Regions from separate parts of the Streptomyces sp. NPDC002564 genome, predicted to be linked through region 1. Evidence: riboswitches for the same ligand, from Rfam matches in the RefSeq annotation. Region 1 holds a riboswitch; each other region holds the start of a gene.
What was found. Region 1 has a riboswitch for cobalamin ahead of ACFYXE_RS11195 (prenyltransferase/squalene oxidase repeat-containing protein). Riboswitches for the same ligand answer to the same signal wherever they lie in the genome.
Positions count from the first base shown of each region.

Region 1 (7,713 bases):
GTTGCCGAACAGCAGGGCCGCGGCGAGCACTCCGCTGCCCGCCACGGCCCACTCGGCGAGCAGCCATGGGTCGGGGCGGTAGGTGGTGCGCGTGACCCGGCGGCCGCCGAGGCGCAGTCCCGCGACGCAGAGTGCGGCGCCCAGGGCCATGGCGGGCAGGCCCAGGAAGGCCGGGGCGGTCGCGTCGAGGAGTCCGTACGCGCCCGCGCACAGCCCGCACATGCCGAGCAGCATCAGGGCTCCGGTGATCCGGCGGGAGCGGCGGGTCGCGGTGCCGGCCCGGCCGTAGCCGCGTGAGTCCATCGCGGCGGCCAGCCGCAGCGAGCGCTCCAGGGCGTCCTCCAGGACGGGCACGACGATGCCGCGCAGCGCCCGAGTGCCCCGGGTGCTGCCCGCGCGCAACTTCCGTGCGCGGGAGACGCGTTGGACGCTCTGTACCAGTTGCGGGGCGACGCTGATGGCGACGGTGACCGCGACGCCCAGCTCGTACAGCGCGCCGGGCAGGACCCGCAGTGCCCGTTTGGGGTTGGCGAGGGTGTTGGCCGCGCCGATGCAGCAGAGCATGCAAGCCAGGCGCAGGCCGTCCGTCGCCGAGGACAGGACGGCCTCCAGGGAGACCGGGCCGCCGATCTGGATGCCCGCGTACCAGTCGGGGGTGGGGATGTGCGGCAGGGAGAAGAGGAAGTGGTCGCGCGGGGTGATGCCGGTGGCGAACACGGCGCGGAAGACGACGCGGATCGCGACGACCGTGAGCGCGAGGTACAGGTAGTACTGGAAGCCGCGGGCCCACGGTGCCGCCGTCCGGCGGGCCGTCACGACGTAGCCGAGGACGGCGAGGACGAGGAAGAGCAGCAGCGGGTTGTTGGTGCGGCTGACGGCCGTGGCGAGGGCCAGGGCCCAGACCCACCAGGCCACCGGGTGCAGGGTGCGGGGCAGGCGGCGGCCGTGGTCCGGGCGTGGGCCGGTCCGTGCGGCCGCCGCCTCGACCGAGGTGCGGGCCACGGCGCTCACTCGTGCGGGCGGCGGCGTGCCGAGTAGACGGCGGCGCCGCCGATCAGCGCGACCAGGCCGATTCCGGCGACCACGGGCAGGACGGAGCCGGAGTCGTGCGGGGCGTCGGCCGTCGGTTCGGCGTCGACCACTTTGGTCTTGCCGCCGGCCCGCGCCGACGGGGACGCGGTCGCCTTGGGGGTGGGGGCCGGTGTGGCGGAGGGTGACGTGCGTGGCTTCGGCGCCTTGGACTTCTCGGGTTTCGGCGTGCTGGCCGGGGGCCGTTCGGTGTCCTGCCGGGCGGGCCGTTCCGGGGCGGGGCCGGTGTCGACGTCCGGCCGCAGCCTGGGTGCCTGCGCGGTGGAGGCGGGGCGGCCCGCGCCGCTCGGCCTGGTGTTGTGGGCGCGGAGCTGGTCGGGGGTGATCTTCGGTCGGCCCTCGGTGCCGCCGATGTCGGTGCCGCCGAAGATCCACAGGTCGACGCTGCCCGGCGCGGGCTTGTAGAGCATGGCGCCGAGCTGGCTGTACTCCCAGTCGTCGGCGCCCGGATCGGCGTGCCAGTACGACCAGTAGGCCGAGGCGGGCGGAGTGAGGACGCAGTCGTCCTGGGAGGCAGGGGGGAACTGCTTGCCGCCCTTGTATCCGCTGAAGCCGATCCGGCAGATGAACGCGGGACCGTCGTGCCCGGTGCCGGTGGTCCGCCAGCCGCCCTGGTTGAGCAGCTCGTATCCCGTCGTCGGTGTGGTGCCGCAGGCCCGGTAGACGGGGCCGCCCCAGCGGCCGAAGTCCACCGCGAGCACGGCACCCGAGGTGGTCGTGCAGCGGCCCATCGCCTGCGGATCGGCCGCCGCGGGGCCGGTGGTGCCCGCGAGCGCGGCGGCGGTCAGCCCGAGGGCGGCGACCGCTCTGGCCAGTACGCGCGCGAGGTGTCCGGTTCCCATCAGTGGTTCCCTCCGGTGGTGGCGCGGCGCCGGGCGGCGACGACCGTGCGCCAGCCGGCCAGGCAGAGCAGCACGGCGACGGCTCCGAGCAGGCCGATCCGCACGCCGGTCGAGGCGAGCGCGCCGTCGTCGCCGGTGGCGTCCACGACGTCTCCGCCGCCCGTGCCGCCGCTGTCTGCGCCGTCCCCGGGCGTGACGATCCGCGGCGCACCACCGCCGCCGTCACCGCCGTCCTTCGGGGCGGGCTGCGCCGATGTCCCCTTGAGGCTGCGCTCCAGGGTCCCGAAGGAGATTCCGGTGGCGCCGCCGACGGCCTGGGTCGAGGCCCGCAGGTCGGAGCCGCGCTGGCCCTGCTCGGCGACGTTGAAGCCGCCGTCGGAGTTCTGCTGCGTGGCCAGGAACTTCAGCGCCGCCGAGATCTCCTTCTCGTACGCCCGCTCGTCGAGGGACAGGCCCTGCACGGCGAGCGCGGCCGAGTTGACGGAGTTGCCCGCCGCGCCGGGGAAGCCGCCGTCGCCGAGCTGCTGGGACGCGATCCATCGGAGGGCCTTGTCGACCGCCCGGTCGGCGGTGTCGCCGCCCGCCAGGTCGAGGGCCATCGCGGCGATCGCGGTGGAGTCCACGTCGGAGTCGCCGGTCGGCGGGACGAGGCTCGGCCAGGCGCCGTCGGCGTGCTGCAGGCTCTCCAGGTACGCGATCGGGTCCCGTGCGTTCCGCTCGTCCCCGGCGCGCAGCTGGGCCATGATCGCGAGGGCCTGGGAGAAGACCGAGGGAGCGTAGGTGTAGGCACCCTTGGCCGCGCAGGACCGGTCCGGCGCCTCGCTCTTCCTGGCGCATACGGCCTTGTCGAGCGCGGCGATCAGGTCGTGTCCCGCAAAGTTGCGGGGGTCCCGGCCGACCGACTCGGCGAGCAGCGCGGTCTTGCCGATCGAGCCTCCGGCGGCGTACTTGGTGCCGATGCCCGTCCAGTCGTCGACCGTGCGGCCTTCCCCGTCCTTGCTTCGCTTGTCGAGGAAGTCGACGACGCCGCGCAGCTTGCCGTTGTTCAGGCCGGTGGCCGCGAGGGCGTAGGCGCCGTCGATGGTCAGGCCGAAGTCGGCGCGCGAGGAGCCCGGACCGGCCGGGTAGTACCGGCTCTGCTTGAGCCGCGCCGCGCCCGTGAGGTAGGCGACGCCCTTCTTGAGGTCGGGCCCCCCGTCCCGCGCCGGGGGCCGCGGTCCGGTGGTGGGCGGGTCGGTGGGCTCGGTCTTCTTCGTGGTGAGCCGCACGAGGTCGGTGCGGGCGCCGGTCAGGACGGCCGTCGGCGTCGTGTAGACGGTGGGCTCCGCGGCGTCCTGCTCGAACCCGAAGCCGCCGCCGGGCAGTTGCTCCCTGGACAGCCAGCCCTCGGCGGCGTCGGCACGCCGGGTCTCGCCCAGGGCGCGCAGGGCCTGGGCCGCGTAGGCGGTCGCCGTCACGTCGCCGGCGGACGAGCCGGTGTAGGCGGTGAACGCGCCGTCGTCGCGCTGGACCTTCGCGAGGTAGTCGCGCGCCTTGCCGACCTGCGTGGTGTGGCCGCCCGCCTTCTTCAGGACCAGGGCGACCAGGCCGGTCGTCGCGGGGTCGCCGTCGCAGTTCTCGCCGGTCCTGATGAGCACGCCGGTGACGCCGCCGTCCCTGCACTGGACTTGGGTCAGCCGGTCCACGGTCGCCGTCGGCGGCTTCTCCCCGGCCCGCAGCAGGGCGAGGACGGCGAGCGCCTGGCCCTCGACGTAGGTGGCGTTGCGGAAGTCGCCCTTCGCGGTGCAGCCGGGGGTGGGCTGTCCGGCGTCGGGGCCCGCGGCGCACACGTTGCCGGTGAGGTCGGCGATCAGGTCACGGCCGCCGAGGTGACGGGCGTCCTTCCCGGTGATCTCGGCGAGCAGCGCGAGGCGGGCCACGGCGGCGGCGTCCGGGGCCTCGCCGGTGCCGTTCGGCGCCACGAAGGCGTCGGCGTGCCGGGTCAGGAACGCGGTGACCTTGTCGAGGTCGGTGCTGCTGCCGCCCGCCGCGGCCAGGGCGTAGGCGGTCTGGACGGTGAGCGGGTAGTCGGTGGCGGAGCCGTCGACGACGATGCGTTCCCCGTCGGTCAGTTGGCCCCTGAGCCAGGCCCCGGCCGCCCGTACGTCGATGTCGCCGGGCGGGCCGGTGGGTTCGCCGCCCGGGTCGGGTCCCCCGCCGCCGCCGGGCCGGACGTCGTCGGGGGTGAAGGCGGGTCTGCCGGTCGTGCCGCCGACGTCGGTGCCGCCGTACACCCAGGCGTCGACGTCGCCGTCCTTGAGCTTGCGGTCCATGGCGCCGTACTGGCTGTAGGTCCATTCGTCCTGGCCGCGCGAGGCGGTCCAGTACGACCAGTAGGCCGTGGCGGGCGGGGTCAGGACGCAGGGCTCCTTGGCCGGGGTGGGGTATTTCGTCCCCGCGTGGAAGGAGCCGTGGCCGATGCGGCAGATGAAGGCGGGGCCGTCGTGCTGGGTGCCCTCGGTGCCGAAGCCGCCCTCGCGCAGGAGCTGGTAGCCGGTGCCGGGGCTGGTGTCGCAGCCCCGCTCGACCGTGCCGCCGAACGGGCCGAAGTCGACGGCGACGACGGCTCCGCGGGTGGCCGTGCAGGCGCCGACGGGGTCGGCCGTGGCCGGGGTGGCGCCGGCGAAGGTGAGGCAGGCGGCGACGGTGACGAGCAGCGCGGACAGCCCGGCTCCGTACACGCCGGGTCGTCTTCGTGTGCGTGCGTCCTTGCGCCCCATGGTCCTCACCACGGCCCCCTCGCTGTGTGGCCGGAGCGGGAGACGGGACGCGGCTTGACCCCGTGCGTCGGCCGGGGGCCTGACACGGGGGCGGGTCGCACCACGCCGTAGTCCGCGACGGCGTCTGTTGCTGTGGAACACGCTCCAGGCATTCCGGCTCGCCCGGCTCGTGCCGGGCCTACGGTTGCGGGTCAGCGCCGGATTTCGACCGGCTTCCCCTGGAACTGCTTGCGTATCAGGGCGGATTGGAACACGGGTGCGCGGCGAGCGTCAAGGCGGTGCGGGGCGGGCCTCAGGTGCCCCTCGAGGCGGGCTGTGGCGGGGCCGGGCGGGCGTCGGGTACTGTCCCGCCCTGCCGAGTGGGGGAATTCCGGTGGGAGTCCGGAGCTGACGCGCAGCGGTGTGGGACGCAGGCCGTCCCGAGCCCGAATGCCCAGGCGGCACAGGCTAGTTGGAAGTCGGTCCACGCGTCCCGGACGGCGGCCACACCCGCCGCGTGCACCCCTTTGGGGCACCGCCCGGGCCGGTCGGCGTCCCTCATTCCTGGAGCACGCCATGCCCCGCCACACCTCCGCACGCCTCACCTCCCCGCGCCGTGCCGCCCTCGCCGCGGCGGCCGCGCTCGGCGCCTTCACCCTGACCACGGTGCCGGCGGCCGCGACCGCCACTCCGGCGCAGCTGGCCACGTCGAAGACGAACGGCGTCGCCTATCTCAAGTCCCTGCAGGCCGCCGACGGTTCGTACGCCGGGTCGGGACTGTCCAACGAGTGGGCGTTCAGCGCGCTCGCCGCCGCGGGCACCGCCGCGGTCGATGTGACACCCGGCGGCGACGCGAGCAAGAACGCGAGATCCGTGTACCGGACCCTGCTGGCCGGCAGCGGCTGGCCCTCGTCGTCCCCCGTCGTCACCGACTACGAGCGGGCGGCCCTCAACGCCTACGCCGCCGGCATCGATCCCGCACGCGTCTCGGCCTCCCGCAACCTCGTCGCCGACATCTACCGGCACTGGCAGACGGCCGAGCCCGGCTACTTCGGCCCTTCGGCCAACTTCAACGGCACCGTCTTCGCCGCCCTCGCCCTGAACGGGGCCAGGACGACGGCCGGCCAGACCCGCGTCCCGCAGGCACTGCGCGACAAGATGATCACCCGTATCCGCGCCAACCAGCACAACGACGGCGGCTGGAACTTCGGGAAGGCCGAGGGCGACCCCGGCCAGCTCGGCGCGGCGAGCGACATCGACATGACCGGGGCCGCGATGGCGGCCCTGTGCGTGTCCGGCGTGCCGAACACGGACGCCGACGTCGTGCGGGCGAAGGGCTTCCTCAAGGGCAAGCTGATCGCGACCTCCGGCGCGTTCAACGCCATGTTCGGCGTGAACACCGACTCCAACGGCTGGGCGGTATCCGGCCTCAACGCGTGCGGCATCAACCCGCAGACCGGCGACTTCCTCACCTCCCGGGGCAAGACGCCGGTGGACTTCCTCATCAGCCAGCAGTTCAACCCCGGCGGCGGCTTCAAGTACCTGCCGAGCGACACCGCGCCGCAGGCCTACGCGTCGATCGACGGCCTGCGGGCCGTGGCCGGGGGCGGCTTCACCGCCGCCCCGCCGACTCCCGTCACCTCCGGCGCGCCCCGGTGGGTGGGCGAGAGCGCCCTGACCGCGGGGACGGCCACGACACTGGCCGTGACCGTGGACGACGGCACGGGCGACCTGAAGGTGTGCTCCGTCTCCCTCACCCCGACGGGCGGCACGACGACCCTCGGCGCCGTCCTGGACGCGGCGCCGGCGTCCGCCACGCCCACGGGCTGTGTCGGCGCGGTCACCCCGTCCTCCGGGAGCGGCACCATCACCTCGCTCAACGGCACGGCCAACAGCGGCACGAACACCTGGAAGGTCAGCGTCGACGGCTCGTCGTTCGCCGCCGCCTCCCGCGGAAAGGTGATCTCCGTCGGCGACACGATCGCGCTGCGCCGGGGCGCCTGACCCGGCGGCTTTCGGGCTCGCCGCCCGGCGCCGGGATCAGGCGGCGCCGGGCCGCCCGCCCATCAGGCGGTACATGCCGATCGAGTCGTGCGTGGCGGTGTCGGCGAAGCCGAACTTCTCGTAGAGGAAGCGCGCGGGGCCGTCCGCGATCAGTGAGACGTAGGCGGTCGCGGGCGCCCTGCGCTCCAGTTCCTCGGTGAGCGCGGCCATGATGCGCTTGCCGAGGCCGCGGCCCTGGTGTGCGGGGTCGACGCAGATGTCGACGATCTGGAACGCCGTGCCCCCGTCGCCGATCACCCGCCCCATGCCGATGGGCTCGCCCTCGTGGGTGAGGACGACTCCGTGCCACGTGCGGGGCAGCGCCAGCTCGACCGCCTCGCGGGCCTTGTCGGAGAGCCCGGCCCGGGTGCGCAGCCGCCGGAAGTCCTCGACCGTGGGTACACCGTCACGCAGCTCGTAAGGGTCCCTCTGCTCACTCATGCATTACATCGTACCCGTCCGGCCTACGTCGGCCCCTCGGGCGGGCGCTCGGGCGAGGGCCAGGCGGACACCCTCCGTCAGGCGCGGCGGATGCCCTCCGGCGGCTCGGGCGCCAGGGTGAAGGTGATGCGGGTGCCGTCCCGGTGGTCGGGGTCGACGGCGATGGTCCCGCCGTGGAACTCGACGATCTTCTTGCACATGGCGAGGCCGATGCCGCTGCCGGAGTAGGCGTCCTTGGTGTGCAGCCGCTGGAAGATGACGAAGACCTTCTCGGCGTACTCCGGCGCGATGCCGATGCCGTTGTCCGTGACGGTGAACCGCCACAAGTCGCCCTCCCTGGCCGCCGCGACGTGGACCTCCGGCGCCCGGCCCGGGCTGCGGAACTTCACGGAGTTGCCGATGAGGTTCTGCCAGAGCATGCCCATCTGGGTGGGGTCGGCGACCAGGGTCGGCAGCGGGTCGTGGGTGACGGTGGCACCGGCCTCCGCGATGCCGAGGCTGAGCGCGGACAGCGTCTCCGCCAGCTTCTCGTCCAGGTCGACGCGCTGGTGTGCGTCGTG
Region 1 covers NZ_JBIARE010000002.1:1,163,863-1,171,575, reverse strand. The annotation lists gene ACFYXE_RS11205 (energy-coupling factor transporter transmembrane component T) at 1-1,011, opposite strand, end outside; gene ACFYXE_RS11200 (hypothetical protein) at 1,008-1,931, opposite strand; gene ACFYXE_RS11195 (prenyltransferase/squalene oxidase repeat-containing protein) at 1,931-4,690, opposite strand; cobalamin riboswitch at 4,816-4,948, opposite strand; cobalamin riboswitch at 5,053-5,125, shown strand; gene ACFYXE_RS11190 (prenyltransferase/squalene oxidase repeat-containing protein) at 5,246-6,673, shown strand; gene ACFYXE_RS11185 (GNAT family N-acetyltransferase) at 6,710-7,153, opposite strand; gene ACFYXE_RS11180 (ATP-binding protein) at 7,231-7,713, opposite strand, start outside.

Region 2 (7,713 bases), on a different contig from region 1:
CTGCGCGGCGACGCAGATCTGCTCCAGCTTGACCCAGACCGCCCAGCTGCCCAGCGGGGTGAGCGTGGCCTGTCCGTCGGCGCAGGTCAGCGCGCCGACGGCGGCGAGGCCGTGCAGCGCCCAGTCGAGCAGGTCGGCGAGCGGGACGTCCGGCGGGACCGCGACGGCGGCGACCGGTGCCGGCTGGGGGCCGTAGGCGATCTCGCAGCGTTCGGTGCGCAGTTCCGTGACGCGCTGGTCGAGGAGGTCGAGCAGTTGCGGCACCGGGACGGGGCCCGCCGACAGCTGCAGGAAGGACAGGACCTGGGGCATGGCCTCGACGCACTCGGCGACGGCCGCGGGGGCGAGGTCGTCCGGCGCCGGGTGGGCGAGCGACCAGGCGTCGAAGAGGGCGACCCAGCCGCGCAGCACGGCGGTGTCGTCGCGGTTCCAGGCGCGCAGCCGCCAGCCGGGGCGGGCGCTGTCGCCGTGCACCTCGATGAGGCCCGCGAGGCGGGCGGTGTCCCAGTCGGCGCGGACCTGACCGACGGTCAGTCCCAGCTCGGCGGCGGCCCGTTCGGCGGTGGTGTCGGAGAGGGTGCCCTTGCCGTCGGGCGTCGCGCCGGTGCCGCCGGGGCCCGGGCGCAGGGCGGCGTCGGCCCAGCGGGCGACCCGTGCGGCGGCGGCGAGACCGGCGCGGGCGCGCCGGGCCAGCTCCGCCGGGGCGGGGGTGCCCTCGGGCGGCCGGGGCGCGGGACGGCGCGTGCGGCGGCCGCTCATCGCGCCGGGTGCGGCGGAGAGGGGTCGTGTGCTGTCGCGCCTGGCCTCTCCTCGCTCTTCGGCCTTCGGGTAGGGCGCGTGGACAAGTCGGAGCCTGGAGTCGCGCGGGGTACGGGACGTCACGGGAGCAGTCTTCCTGTTGACGGTCCGAAAACCCAAACGGAATGAGGACGCAGGCGGCGCGAGGGGGCCGTGCGGGCCGCCGGGGAGGGCGGCCCCCGCGGTCACATCAGGGGCGTGAGGAAGCGGCGCAGCGCCTCTTCGTAGCCCGCCGGGTCGGCGTTCCACATGGCGCCGTGCGGCGCGTCCGGCACGGTGTGCAACGTGACCAGGTCCGGGCGCTGTTCGGCCAGGCGGCGGGAGAGCGCCCAGGGGGCGACGGCGTCGCCGGGGCCGTGCACGACGAGGGTGGGGACCGACAGGGCGGCGGGGTCGGCGGCGGCCAGGGTGCGGTCGCCGCGCAGCCCGGTGCGGCCCTGGGCCGCACGGACCGCAAGCGGAAGGAGCGGCCCCGGGGTGCGTCGGGCACCGGCGAGGGCCCGCAGGGTGGTCTCCCAGCTGAGCACCGGGGAGTCGAGGACGAGGCCGCTGACGCGGTCGCGCAGCGCGGAGTGGACGGCGGCGTGCAGGCACATGGCGGCGCCGGTGGACCAGCCGTGCAGGACGACGCGCTCGGCGCCGTTGCGCACGGCGTAGCGGATGGCGGCGTCCAGGTCGCGCCACTCGGTCTCGCCGAGGTGGCCGAGGCCGTCCGGGGAGCGGGGCGCGCCCAGGTCGCCGCGGTAGGCGAGGTCGAGGACGGGGAGCTGCAGGCGGTGCAGGAAGTCCATGACGACCATGGGGTGCTCGCGGGTGGTGCCCAGGCCGTGCACGGTGATGACCCAGGTGTCGCGGGCGCCGGGCACGAACCACGCGGGCAGGCCGCCGAGTTCGCCGGGGATGTCGATGTCCGCGTGGTCCAGGCCGAGCGCGGCGTGCGGGTCCCCGATGTGGACCTGCGGGGTGAGCCAGACGCGGGCGCCGGGGTCCAGGGAGCCGTGGGTGACGGCTTCGAGGCGGCGTACGACGGTGTCGGCCTCGTGCGGGGCGGACTCCAGGACGGGGCCGACGACCGCGTGGGTGCCGTTGCCGCTGAGCCCGTACGTGCCGGGGCGCAGGCTGGCCAGCGACCGGGTCAGGGTGATCTGGCCGGCGGCCGTGGCGTGCACGGTCAGGCGCGGCTCGGTCGGCAGGGGACGGCCCGCGGGCGCCTTGAGGGCGGCGTCGCTGGCGAAACGGCCCGCCGCGATGGCGGCTGCGGCGGTCCCGAGGGCGGCTGTGACTGCGGTGACGGCCGCTGCCGTCGCTTTGGCTGGGCGCACCGTCCCAGTGTCCGGGGGCGAGGGCTCCGGGGCCAGTGGGCGGTGCCCGCGGGGTGACCCGGCGGCTCAGCGGGCCGGCTGGCCGTAGCCCCGCAGTTTCGCCTCCGCCTCGCGCAGCTGGGCCGGGGAGAGGAGCGAGGGGGCGCGGCCCGGGACCCCGGACGCGGTGAGCCAGAGGCGGGACATCCACTCCAGCTGGGCCGTGCGGTCGTACGCCTGGGAGAGGGTGCCGCCGTAGGTGACCGTGCCGTGGTTCTGGAGCAGGCAGCCGGTGCGGTCGCGCAGCGCCTCCAGCATGGACGCGGCGAGTTCCTCGGTGCCGTAGAGGGCGTACGGCGCGACGCGGGCGGGGCCGCCGAGGATGCCGGTCATGTAGTGGACGGCGGGGAGCTCGCGGACCAGCATCGAGACGGCGGTGGCGTGCACGGCGTGGGTGTGCACGACCGCCTCGGCGTCGGTGGCGCGGTAGATCGCCAGGTGCAGCGGGAGTTCGCTGGTCGGCGCGAGGTCGCCGAGGACCTGCCGGCCCCGGAGGTCGACCCCGACCACGTCCTCGGGCCGCAGCCGGTCGTAGGGGACGCCGCTCGGGGTGACGAGGACGGTGTCGCCGACGCGCACCGACACATTGCCGGAGGTGCCGACGACCAGGCCGTCCCGCACCGTCCTGACGGCCGTGTCCACCAGCTCGTCCCAGGCCCGCCCGATCGCGTCGCGTGCCGCGTGGCCGTCCTGCTGGCCCGTGTGGTCCCCGTGCTCCCGCTGCTCAGTCATGCGGTGATCCTGCCAGCCGGGGGCCGGTCGCTGCAGGGCGCCGGGACGGAACGTCGGGGGCGGCGCGGCCCGTGCCGTTCCGCTTGGGGTGGCGGGCGGTCCGGCCGGCGGGCGGGGCCGGGTGACCAGGATCTCCCCGGCGGTTCCGCGGGGGTGCCGCGAGGGTGCGGGCGGGGGTGGGCCGCCGGATGGCGGAACCCGACACTCCGGCCAGTTTGCGGGGCGGACGGCCTGCCTCCGTACGATCGTCTTCGGCCGCCCGGCACGGACAGGGCGACGGCGCTCCGCTTCGGGTCACCGCACCGCCCGGCCCAGTTCACTTTCCGTTCACCCGGGTTGCCTACGTTCCACATGCCACTGACGTCCAACAGAAGCCTGGGTAAATGGAACACATCACGCTTCTCCTCGGGATCGTGATCGTCACCGCTCTCGTGTTCGATTTCACGAACGGTTTCCACGACACTGCCAACGCGATGGCGACGACCATCTCGACCGGCGCTCTGAAGCCCAAGACGGCGGTGGCCATGTCCGCCGTGCTGAACCTCGTCGGTGCCTTCCTCTCCGTCGAGGTCGCCAAGACGATCTCCGGCGGCATCGTCAACGAGGACGGCCTCAAGACAGAGGTCATATTCGCCGCGCTCGTCGGCGCGATTCTCTGGAATCTCCTGACCTGGCTGGTGGGCCTGCCCTCCAGCTCCTCGCACGCCCTCTTCGGCGGCCTCATCGGCGCCGCGGTCATGTCGATGGGCTGGTCGTCGATCAACGGCGGCACCGTCGTCACCAAGATCCTGATCCCGGCCCTCGCCGCGCCGCTCGTGGCGGGCATCGCCGCGATGCTGGCCACCCGCCTGACGTACCGGATCGGCCGCAACACCGACACCAAGGCCACCGCCAAGGGCTACCGCGTGGGCCAGATCGCCTCCGCCGGCCTCGTCTCCCTGGCGCACGGCACCAACGACGCGCAGAAGACCATGGGCATCATCACGCTCGCCCTGGTCACCGGCGGTGTCCTCAACCCCGGCGCGAACCCCCCGATGTGGGTCATCGTCTCGGCCGGTGTGGCCATCGCCCTCGGCACCTACCTGGGCGGCTGGCGCATCATCCGCACCATGGGCAAGGGCCTCACCGACCTCCAGCCGCAGCAGGGCTTCGCCGCCCAGACCAGCGCCGCGACGGTCATCCTCGCCTCCTCGCACCTGGGCTTCTCGCTCTCCACCACGCAGTCCTGCTCCGGCGCCGTGATGGGCGCGGGTCTGGGCCGCAGGGGCGGCGTGGTCCGCTGGTCCACCGCCACCCGGATGTTCGTCGCCTGGGGTCTGACCCTGCCGGCCGCCGGTCTGGTCGGCGCGGGCGCGGAGTTCCTCACCAAGCAGGGCCCCTGGGGCATCGCGGCCACCGCCGCGATCCTGGTCGGCGGCTCGGCCGTGATCTGGGCCCTCTCGCGGCGCGACGCCATCGACCACACCAACGTCACCGACGACGCGATCCGGCCGGGCGACACCGCCCCGGCCACCGAGCCCGCCGGTGTCGTGACCACCGCGATCGCCGCCGTCTCGCCGCCCCCGGCCGGGGCGGTCACCGCGGACGCGTCCGTCAAGGCCGGCGTCTCGGCCCCGACCACGACCACCACCGGCGCCATGGCGGACCCCGCCCGGCCCGCGACGGTGTAAGGACAGATCAGCATGAGCATCGACTGGGCAGCACTCGGCTCCGTCTTCGGAGTCAGCCTCGCGGTCACGGTGGCCCTGGTGGGCCTGTTCACCCTCGGCATCGTCGGTCTCTCCAAGCAGGAGGCGGCGACCGCTTCCGGCGGCGGCCCGGCGGCACTGGCCCGCACCGGCGCGTACGCCTGCTTCGCGCTGTGCGCGGCGGCGGTGGCGTACGGGATCTTCCTCATCGTCGCCTGACACCAGCTCGTCCCCGGTGGGGCGCGGAGCGTGCGAACGCCCCGCGCCCCACCGGTGTGTGCGGGGCGTGCGCGGGAGCCGCTGTGGGCCCCAACACACTCTCCCGCCGCAGGTCAACAGCGAGTTGACGGGCCTTCGCGGGCCGTGGTGGACTGCCGGGGCCAACTACGGCGGCAGCAGAGGAAGCCGGTGCGAATCCGGCGCGGTCCCGCCACTGTCACCGGGGAGCATCTCCCCGTGAGCCAGGAACTCTCGCCACCGCATCACGTCGAACCAGGGCGCGGACACCCTGAGTGAGGACATATCGCCATGCTCGGCCGCCCGGTGCCGGTTCCCTCCCCGCGTACGCCCGCTCTGCCGAGCGAAGCGGCGGGCTGAGCCCGTGCGTGCCGACCGCGACTTCGCGTACGGCGCCGCCGCCGGCCTTCTCGCCGACCTGCTGCTCGGCGATCCCCGCCGGGGCCATCCGGTCGCCGCGTTCGGCCGTGCCGCGGGTGCCGTCGAACGACGGCTGTGGCGCGACCACCGCGGCTGGGGCGCCCTGCACACCGCCGTGTGCGCCGGCGGCGCCACGGGTGCCGCCGCCCTCGCCGCCCGCCTCGTGCGCCACTCCCCCGCCGCGGGCGTCGCGCTGACCGCCGCCGCGACCTGGTCGGTGGTCGGCGGGACCTCGCTCGGCCGTGAGGCGCGGGCCGTCGGCGGGGCGCTGGCGGCCGGGGACATCGAGGTGGCGCGGGAGCGGCTGCCGCACCTGTGCGGGCGCGACCCGCAGGCGCTGGACGCCGACGGCATCGCGCGGGCCGTCGTGGAGTCCGTCGCCGAGAACACCTCCGACGCGGTCGTCGGCGCGCTCGTGTGGGGCGCGCTGGGCGGTGTGCCCGGACTCGTCGGGTTCCGCGCGGTCAACACGCTGGACGCGATGGTCGGCCACAAGTCGCCGCGTCACCGCCGCTACGGCTGGGCCTCCGCCCGGCTCGACGACGTCGTGGGCTGGCCCGGCGCCCGGCTCACCGCGGCCCTCGCGACCCTGGCCGGCGGCTCCCCCGGGGGCGCGGCACGGGCCTGGCGCGCGGACGCCGCGCAGCACCCGAGCCCGAACGCCGGGCCCGTCGAGGCGGCCTTCGCCGGGGCGCTGGGCGTGCGGCTCGGCGGGACCCTCTCGTACGCGGGACGGGTCGAGCACCGGCCGGTCCTGAACGGCGCGGGCCGCGCCGTGCGGGTGACGGACATCGAGCGCGCCGTGCGGCTGTCCCGGCGGGTGAGCTGGCTGGCGCTCGGCGTCGCGGTGGCCGCACACCGGACACTGAGGTCGGCAACGTCAGGGAGACAATCATGAGTGGTGGACTGCTCGTCGCGGGGACCACCTCCGACGCCGGCAAGAGCGTCGTGACCGCCGGCATCTGCCGGTGGCTGGCCCGCAAGGGCGTGTCCGTCGCGCCGTTCAAGGCACAGAACATGTCCCTGAACTCCTTCGTCACCCGCGAGGGCGCCGAGATCGGCCGGGCCCAGGCCATGCAGGCGCAGGCCGCCCGCGTCGAGCCGAGCGCGCTGATGAACCCCGTGCTGCTCAAGCCGGGCAGCGACCGGTCGAGCCAGGTCGTGCTGATGGGCAGGCCGGTGGGCGAGATGAGCGCGCGCGGATTCTTCGGGACCGCCGGATCGGCGCCCGGCGAGCGGCTCCGGGGCGGTGGCCGGGCCGCGCTGCTCGACACCGTCGTGGGTTGCCTCGACGAGCTCCGGTCCCGCTACGACGCGGTGATCTGCGAGGGCGCGGGCAGCCCCGCGGAGATCAATCTGCGGCGCACCGACATCGTGAACATGGGCATCGCGCGCGCCGCCCGCTTTCCCGTCCTCGTGGTCGGGGACATCGACCGGGGCGGGGTGTTCGCGTCGTTCTTCGGGACGACGGCGCTGCTGAGCGCCGCCGACCAGGAGCTCGTCGCCGGATACCTGGTGAACAAGTTCCGCGGCGACGTCTCCCTGCTCGAACCCGGCCTCGACATGCTGCTCGGCCTCACCGGGCGCCGCACGTACGGCGTGCTGCCCTTCCAGCACGGGCTCGGGATCGACGAGGAGGACGGCCTGCGGGTGTCCCTGCGCGGCGCGGTCCGGGAGTCCGTGGTGGCGCCGCCGGTCGGCGAGGACGTGCTGCGCGTCGCCGTGTGCGCGGTGCCGCTGATGTCCAACTTCACGGACGTGGACGCGCTGGCCGCGGAGCCGGGCGTCGTCGTGCGGTTCGTGGACCGGGCCGAGGAACTCGTCGACGCCGACCTCGTCGTGGTGCCCGGCACCCGCGGCACCGTGCCCGCCCTGCGCTGGCTGCGCGAGCGGGGCCTGGCCGACGCGCTGGCCCGGCGGGCCGCCGAGGGCCGCCCGGTGCTCGGCATCTGCGGCGGGTTCCAGGTGCTCGGCGAGCACATCGAGGACGACGTCGAGTCGCGCGCCGGGTCGGTGGACGGCCTGGGGCTGCTGCCGGTGCGGGTGCGGTTCGCCCGCGAGAAGACGCTGGCCCGGCCGGTCGGCGAGGCCCTCGGGGAGCGCGTCGAGGGGTACGAGATCCACCACGGCGTGGCCGAGGTGCTGGGCGGGGAGGCGTTCGTCTCCGACGACCGGGGACACGGCCTGGACGGCTGCCGGGTCGGCGAGGTGTGGGGCACGCACTGGCACGGGGCGCTGGAGAGCGACGGGTTCCGGCGCCGGTTCCTCGCCGAGGTGGCCCGGGCGGCCGGGCGCCGCTTCGTGCCCGCCCCCGACACCAGCTTCCACACGCTGCGCGAGACGCAGCTCGACCTGCTCGGCGACCTGATCGAAGAACACGCGGACACGGGCGCGCTGTTGGACCTGATCGAGAAGGGCGTACCGGCGGGTCTGCCGTTCGTCCCGCCGGGAGCGCCGTCGTGACCGGCGCCGCGCCC
Region 2 covers NZ_JBIARE010000022.1:711-8,423, forward strand. The annotation lists gene ACFYXE_RS37525 (hypothetical protein) at 1-882, opposite strand, end outside; gene ACFYXE_RS37530 (alpha/beta hydrolase) at 984-2,120, opposite strand; gene ACFYXE_RS37535 (class II aldolase/adducin family protein) at 2,187-2,891, opposite strand; gene ACFYXE_RS37540 (inorganic phosphate transporter) at 3,275-4,561, shown strand; gene ACFYXE_RS37545 (hypothetical protein) at 4,574-4,798, shown strand; cobalamin riboswitch at 4,930-5,073, shown strand; gene ACFYXE_RS37550 (cobalamin biosynthesis protein) at 5,181-6,134, shown strand; gene ACFYXE_RS37555 (cobyric acid synthase) at 6,131-7,699, shown strand.
Region 2: it holds a riboswitch for cobalamin, as region 1 does, so the genes downstream of both, ACFYXE_RS37550 (cobalamin biosynthesis protein) here and ACFYXE_RS11195 (prenyltransferase/squalene oxidase repeat-containing protein) in region 1, are expected to answer to the same signal.

Region 3 (7,713 bases), 350 kb from region 1:
CAGGTTCTCCAGGGACGAGCGGGTCTCGGGCCAGCCGCGCGTCTTGAGACCGCAGTCCGGGTTCACCCACAGCCGCTCGGCCGGAATCGCCTCCAGACCCGTGCGGAGCAGGGTCGCGGCCTCCTCGGCGCTGGGCACGCGCGGCGAGTGGATGTCGTACACGCCGGGCCCTGCCTCGCGCGGATAGCCGTGGGCGGCGAGCTCCCGGGCGACCTGCATGTGCGAGCGGGCCGCCTCCAGGCTGATCACGTCGGCGTCGAGGTCGTCGATGGCCTGCACGATGTCGCCGAACTCCGCGTAGCACATGTGCGTGTGGATCTGCGTGTCCGGGCGCACCCCACTGGTGCTGAGGCGGAACGACTCGGTCGCCCACGCCAGGTAGGCGGGGTGGTCGGCGGCGCGCAGCGGCAGCGTCTCGCGCAGCGCCGGCTCGTCGACCTGGATTACCGAGGTGCCCGCCGCCTCCAGGTCGCCGACCTCGTCCCGCAGGGCGAGCGCGACCTGACGGGCGGTGTCGCCGAGCGGCTGGTCGTCACGGACGAACGACCAGGCGAGCATGGTGACCGGCCCGGTGAGCATGCCCTTGACGGGCCGCCCGGTGAGCGACTGGGCGTATGTCGTCCAGCGCACCGTCATCGGCTCGGGGCGCGAGATGTCCCCGGCGAGGATCGGCGGCCGCACATAGCGGGTGCCGTACGACTGGACCCAGCCGTGCTGCGTCGCCAGGTAGCCGGTGAGCTGCTCGGCGAAGTACTGCACCATGTCGTTGCGCTCGGGCTCGCCGTGCACCAGCACGTCGATGCCCGTCTTCTCCTGGAACGAGATCACCTCCTGGATCTCGGCCTTGATGCGCTCCTCGTACCCCGCGCCGTCGAGCCGCCCGGCGCGCAGGTCGGCGCGGGCGGTGCGCAGTTCGGTGGTCTGCGGGAACGACCCGATGGTCGTGGTCGGCAGCAGCGGAAGGCCGAGGCTGCCGCGCTGGGCGGCGGCCCGCTCGGCGTACGTCTGGGAGCGCCGCGCGTCCGTCTCGGTGACCGCCCCGGTGCGGGCGCGGACGGCCGGGTCGCGGGTGATGGGGGAGCCGGACCGGGACGCCAGGTCGGCGCGGTTCGCGGCGAGCTGGGTGGAGATCGTGTCGGTGCCCCCGGCAAGCCCCCGGGCCAGGGTGACGATCTCCGCGGTCTTCTGGCGGGCGAAGGCCAGCCAGCGCAGGATCTGCGGCTCGATGTCCCGCTCCAGGGCCGCGTCGACGGGGACGTGCAGGAGGGAGCAGGAGGCCGCCACGTCGACCCGGTCGGCGAGACCGAGCAGCGTGCCGAGCGTGCTGAGCGACTTCTCCAGGTCGTTGACCCAGATGTTGCGGCCGTTGACGACACCGGCGACCAGCCGCTTGCCGGGCAGTCCGCCGACGGCGGCGAGCGCGTCCAGGTTGGCGGCGGCCGCCTCCGTGAAGTCGAGGGCGAGACCCTCGACGGGAGCCTTGGCGAGCACCGGCAGGGCGTCGCCGAGCCGGTCGAAGTAGGAGGCGACCAGGATCCTGGGCCGGTCGGTGAGCGCCCCGAGGTCACGGTAGGCGCGCTCGGCGGCGTTCAGCTCGGCCGGCGTGCGGTCCTGGACCAGGGCGGGCTCGTCCAGCTGGATCCACTCGGCGCCCGCCGCGCGCAGATCGGCTAGCACCTCCGCGTACACCGGGAGCAGCCGGTCGAGGAGGGTGAGCGGGTCGAAGTCGGCGGCGACGCCGGGCGCGGGCTTGGCCAGCAGCAGGTAGGTGACCGGGCCGACGAGGACGGGCCGGGCCGTCAGCCCCAGCTCCTGGGCCTCGGTGAACTCGGCGACCTGCTTGGTGGAGTCGGCCCGGAAGACCGTGTCGGGACCCAACTCGGGCACCAGATAGTGGTAGTTGGTGTCGAACCACTTCGTCATCTCCAGCGGCGCCACGTCCTGGGTGCCGCGCGCCATCGCGAAGTAGCCGTCCAGGGCGTCGGCGTCGACCGCGGCGCGGTGGCGCGCGGGGACGGCGCCGACCATCACGGAGGTGTCCAGGACATGGTCGTAGTACGAGAAGTCGCCGGTGGGGACTTCGCCGATGCCCGCGTCGGCGAGCTCGCGCCAGTTCGAGCGGCGGAGTTCGGCGGCGGCCGAGCGGAGGGCGTCGGCGTCCACGCGGCCCTTCCAGTAACCCTCGATCGCCTTCTTCAGTTCGCGGTTCTGGCCCTGACGGGGGTAGCCGTACACGGTGGCCCGTGCTGCCGCGGCTGCGGACTTGCTGGTCACGGAGATCTCCTTCGCGAGATGAATCCCTGAGATCCCGGGGACGGGACGAGAGCGCGAAGGGCGACGGACCGGACGGGAGCACGCCGTCGGCGTGGTCGCTCCGTCCGATGTGTGCGCCGACCCGCCCTCGAGGTCACCGGGATATCCGCGCACGACTGGTGCGGGCGCGGACAGCGGGCAGGTCTTCGGACTCGCGGGCACGTCCTCCGGGGGAGGACACCTAGTGGCCGTCGCTTCCCAGGACCGGACTCCGGTCCCAGTGCGTGTGACGGCGGTCGTTCCCGCTCACCGCTGCGGGGCAGTCCCGGAATCTCACCGGGTTCCCTCTTACGACGCTCCCGTCTGGCGGGCGGGGCGAACCAGCTGCACTGATCACCTTAAGGGCCTGCCCGCCGGTGGTCCCGGTCCGCTCCGGCATTGGGAGGGTGAGCTGGAACACGTGCGCCGCGTGCTTCGCGGGTGCGACGGGCGGGAAGGGCGGGGCGCGACGGGCGGGAAGGCGGCACACTCCGGCCTTCCCGCCCGCCCCTCGCGACCGGCCGCCGGCCCCTCGGTCGGCGGCCGGGCCCGGGCCCCTCAGCCCGGGCCGTCCTGGGTCCCCCGGTGGCTCCTGACGAGGTGGCGCGCACCGGCGTCCGGAGTGAAGAACTGCGGCAACTCCACCGCCAGCGTGCACCGTTCGAAGATGCCCCGCGCCGCGTCGAGGTCCGCCCACGGGTAGGCGGCGCCGAGCGCGGCGAGCTCGTCGTCGAGCAGCCGCAGGACCGTCTCCCGGTCCACGACCCGGTGGCGCAGCCACTGCCAGATCTGCACCCGGGCGATCTCGGCGGTCGCCGCGTCCGCCATCAGCCCGTCGAGGGCGACGGCGCCCTGACCGTGCAGCCACGCGGCGAAGTACCCGAGCGCGACCGCGATGTTCGACCGCACGCCCTCGGGGGTGGGCGGTCCGCCGACACGACGCGTCGACAACAGGTCGGCGGCCGTCACCGCCACGTCGTCCCGGGTCCGGTCGAGCTGGTGCGGCCGCCCGTCGAGGACCGCGTCGAACACCTCCCGGCACAGCGGTACGAGTCCGGGGTGGGCGACCCGGGAGCCGTCGAAGCCGTCCTCGGCCTCCCGCTCCTTGTCCAGCCGGACCGCGGCGAACGCGGCCCGGTCGGCGTCCGGTTCGCCGGACGGCACCTGGGCGGCCGTCCCGCCGATGGCGTGCGCGCCGCGTTTGTGGCAGGTGCGCACGAGGAGTTCGGTAACGGCGTGCAGGAAGGGCGCGGTCGTCGTCAGCCTGGCGCGCTCGGGCAGCAGGAAGTCGGTGCGGTGTCCGAAGGTCTTGATCAGGCTGAACAGGTAGTCGCAGCGGCCCGCGCCGAGTCCGGCGCCGTGCTCGCGGAGCTCGTGGAGGATCTCCTCCATCTGCACGGCGGCGGTGATCGTCTCGATGAGGACGGTGGCGCGGACCGTGCCGCGCGGGATCCCGAGGAGGTCCTGCGCGGCGACGAAGACGTCGTTCCACAGCCGTGCCTCGTACCGGTTCTCCAGCTTCGGCAGGGAGAAGTACGGTCCGCGGCCGGCGTCGATCTGTCGCCGGGCGCAGTGGAAGAAGTACAGGCCGAAGTCGACCAGGGCGGCGGGTACGGGCTCTCCGTCGGCCTCCAGGTGGTCCTCGGTCAGGTGCCAGCCGCGCGGGCGGACCATGAGGGTGGGGAGCCGGTCCGGCTCGGCGAGCCGGTACGGCGTGCCCTCCGGCGTGGTGAAGTCGATGCGGCGCTCGACGGCGTCCAGCAGGTTCAGCTGCCCGCCGACGATGTTGTCCCAGGTGGGAGCGGTGGCGTCCGCGAAGTCCGCCACCCACACCCGCGCCCCGGAGTTGAGCGCGTCGATGGTCGTCCGGCGGTCGGGCGGACCGGCGATCTCCACCCGCCGGTCGGTGAGCCCGGGCGCGGGCGGCGCCACGCGCCAGCCCGGGTCCTCCCGCACGGCGGAGGTGACCATCGGGAAGTCGAGGGGGGCGCCCGCCGCGAGCCGCAGGGCCTGGCGGCGCCGCTCCTTGAGCAGTTCCTTGCGCCGCTCCCCGAAGGCGCCGGCCAGCCGGCCGACGAAGTCCAGTGCGGCGGGCGTGAGGATCTCGTCGTGACGGTGCCCCGAGGGGCCGAGGACGTCGACGCGGTGCGCCAGAGCGCTGCTGGACATCGGATCTCCTGAAAGCGGTGACGGGAGGGGAACGACTCGAGGGGGCGACCGCCGGACCGGGCGGCGCGGCCTAGTGGAACTGCTCGGCCTCCGTGGAGCCCGCCAGCGCCGTCGTGGAGGAGGCCGGGTTGACGGCCGTGGACACGAGGTCGAAGTACCCCGTGCCGACCTCCCGCTGGTGCCGCACCGCGGTGAACCCGTGCTCCTGCGCGGCGAACTCCCGCTCCTGCAGGTCGACGTAGGCCGTCATGCCGTGCTCGGCGTAACCGCGCGCCAGGTCGAACATGCCGTGGTTCAGGGAGTGGAAGCCGGCCAGGGTGATGAACTGGAACTTGTAGCCCATCGCCGCCAGTTCGCGCTGGAACTTGGCGATCTGGTCGTCGTCCAGGGCGGCCTTCCAGTTGAAGGACGGCGAGCAGTTGTACGCCAGCATCTGGTCGGGGTGCTCCGCATGGATCGCCTCGGCGAACTCCCGGGCCTGCGCGAGGTCGGGCGTGCCGGTCTCGACCCAGATGAGATCGGCGTAGGGGGCGTAGGCGAGGCCGCGCGCGATGACCGGGGCCATGCCGGCCCGGACCCGGTAGAAGCCCTCCGCCGTCCGCTCGCCGGTCACGAACTCCGCGTCGCGCTCGTCGACGTCGCTGGTGAGGAGGTTGGCGGCGAGCGCGTCCGTGCGGGCCACGATCAGCGTCGGCACGTCGGCGATGTCGGCCGCGAGGCGTGCCGCGTTGAGGGTGCGGATGTGCTGGCCGGTCGGCACGAGCACCTTGCCGCCGAGGTGACCGCACTTCTTCTCGGAGGCGAGCTGGTCCTCGTAGTGGATGCCCGCCGCGCCCGCCGCGATCATCGCCTTGGTCAGCTCGAACGCGTTGAGCGGACCGCCGAAGCCCGCCTCCGCGTCCGCGACGACCGGCGCGAGCCAGTCCACGGAGTCGTCGCCCTCGCTCGTGGCGATCTGGTCGGCGCGCAGCAGCGCGTTGTTGATCCTGCGGACCACCTGCGGGACGGAGTTGGCCGGGTACAGGCTCTGGTCGGGGTAGGTGTGCCCCGCCTGGTTGGCGTCGGCCGCCACCTGCCAGCCGGACAGGTAGATCGCCTGGAGTCCGGCCTTGACCTGCTGGACGGCCTGGCCGCCGGTCAGCGCGCCGAGCGCGTGGACGTAGTCCAGGTCGTGCAGCTGCCGCCACAGCCGCTCCGCTCCGCGCCGGGCCAGCGTGTGCTCCTCGCGGACGCTGCCGGAGAGCCGGACGACGTCGTCGGCGCCGTAGGTCCGCTCGATGCCCTGCCACCGGGGGTCCGTCGCCCAGCGCGTCGCGAGCTCGTCGGCCGCCTGCTTCCTCGCCTCTGCCATCTCTGTCACCGTCTCCTCGACTGTGTCGGGTGTGTTGATCTGTATGGGCTGCCAAGGTCCCCTGCTCGGGCGAACCGGGGTGGCACTGTGTGTCGTTGAATGCTGTTCGGGGGATGCGGCCCACCGTCCCGTCGTGCGGCGAAGGTGAGCAATGCTGCCGGGTGCGGAGCGCCGCCCGTGCCGGGATCTCCGACGTCAGGGCATGAATCGCGTCCCGGACCGGGTGCCGTCCGCCGGGATCCGGTGGGCCGCACTCAGACTCTGGCACTGGCACTGAGTGCCATCAATCGTGGAAGCGTGCCAACTTCTGCGAATCTTCAGGCGCCGGATTGCCAAGATTGCGAAGGGTGCGCGGCGCTCCTGTTCCCGTACGCTGACCGCCACCCGTTCGTCGCCCCCACGGAGGACCCCACGGTGAGCAAGACCTACGCGGGCGCGCGGCTGCGGCGGCTGCGCGAGGAACGCCGGATGAGCCAGGCCGAACTGGCCCGCGCCCTGGCCATCTCGCCGAGCTACCTCAACCAGATGGAGCACGACTCGCGCCCCCTCACGGTGCCCGTGCTGCTCCGGCTCACGGAGACCTTCGGCGTCGACCCCGGCTTCTTCTCGGAGCGCGACGCGACCCGGCTCGTGGCGGACCTGCGGGAGGCGCTCGCCGGTGAGCTCGCCGAGTCCCGGGTCTCCCCGTCCGAACTCGCCGAACTCGCGGCACGGATGCCCGGCCTCGCACAGGTCCTGCTCGACCTCGGCCGGCGCGGACAGCACCTCGCCGAGCGGCTCGCGGAGGCCGCCGACGGCCGCGACGGCGCGGCCCCGGACCTGCCCCGCTCGCCCCACGAGGAGATCCGGGACTTCTTCTACCGCCGCCGCAACTACCTCCACGACACCGACCTCGCGGCCGAACACCTGGCGGACGACCTCGGCATCCGGCCCGGCGAGGCCACCCGCGCCCTGACCGCCCGCCTCACCGACACCCACGGCGTCCGCATGACGGCCGAGACCGGCGAGCGCCTGCACCACTACGACCCGACGACCCGCACCCTGCACCTCTCCGCCCGGCTGCGCCCCGGCCAGCGCGCCTTCCGCATGGCCACCCAACTCGCCCTACTCGAACACGGCGACACCCTCGACCGCCAGGCCGCGGAGGACTTCCCGCCGGGCACCCCCACCCACGCCCTGGCCCGCATCGGGATCGCCCACTACTTCGCCGCCGCGCTCGTCCTGCCGTACCGCGCCTTCCACGCGGCGGCCGAAGAGGTCCGCTACGACATCGAGCGCCTCACCGACCGCTACGGCCTCGGCTACGAGACCGTCTGCCACCGGCTCAGCACCCTGCAGCGGCCGCGGCTGCGCGGCGTGCCCTTCTCCTTCGTCCGCGTCGACCGCGCGGGAAACCTCTCCAAGCGGCAGTCGGCCACCGGCTTCCACTTCTCCCGCACCGGCGGCACCTGCCCGCTGTGGAACGTGTACGAGGCGTTCGCCGCGCCGGGCCGCATCCACGTACAGATCGCCGAAATGCCCGACGGGCAGCGCTACTTGTGGACGGCCAGGGCGATCACCCGGCACCGCGGCGGGTGGGGCGAGCCCGGCAAGACCTTCGCCGTCGGCCTCGGCTGCGAGATCCGCCACGCCCACCGGCTCGTCTACTCCGACGGCCTCGACCTCTCCGGCACGGCCGCCGCCACCCCCATCGGCATGGGCTGCCGGGTCTGCGAACGCCTCGACTGCCCGCAACGGGCCGCGCCCCCGCTGGGCCGCCCGCTGCGGATCGACCAGAACAGCAGCACGTTCGTGCCCTACCCGGTGGCCGACGGACCCCGCTGACCGCACCTCTCCCGCCCGGATCCCGGATTGCCGGGAACCAACCGCCCCTCCCCTCCGACTGCTGAGGGGAACAGGGA
Region 3 covers NZ_JBIARE010000002.1:815,138-822,850, forward strand. The annotation lists gene metE (5-methyltetrahydropteroyltriglutamate--homocysteine S-methyltransferase) at 1-2,274, opposite strand, end outside; cobalamin riboswitch at 2,433-2,653, opposite strand; gene aceB (malate synthase A) at 2,851-4,461, opposite strand; gene aceA (isocitrate lyase) at 4,532-5,812, opposite strand; gene ACFYXE_RS09880 (short-chain fatty acyl-CoA regulator family protein) at 6,227-7,636, shown strand.
Region 3: it holds a riboswitch for cobalamin, as region 1 does, so the genes downstream of both, metE (5-methyltetrahydropteroyltriglutamate--homocysteine S-methyltransferase) here and ACFYXE_RS11195 (prenyltransferase/squalene oxidase repeat-containing protein) in region 1, are expected to answer to the same signal.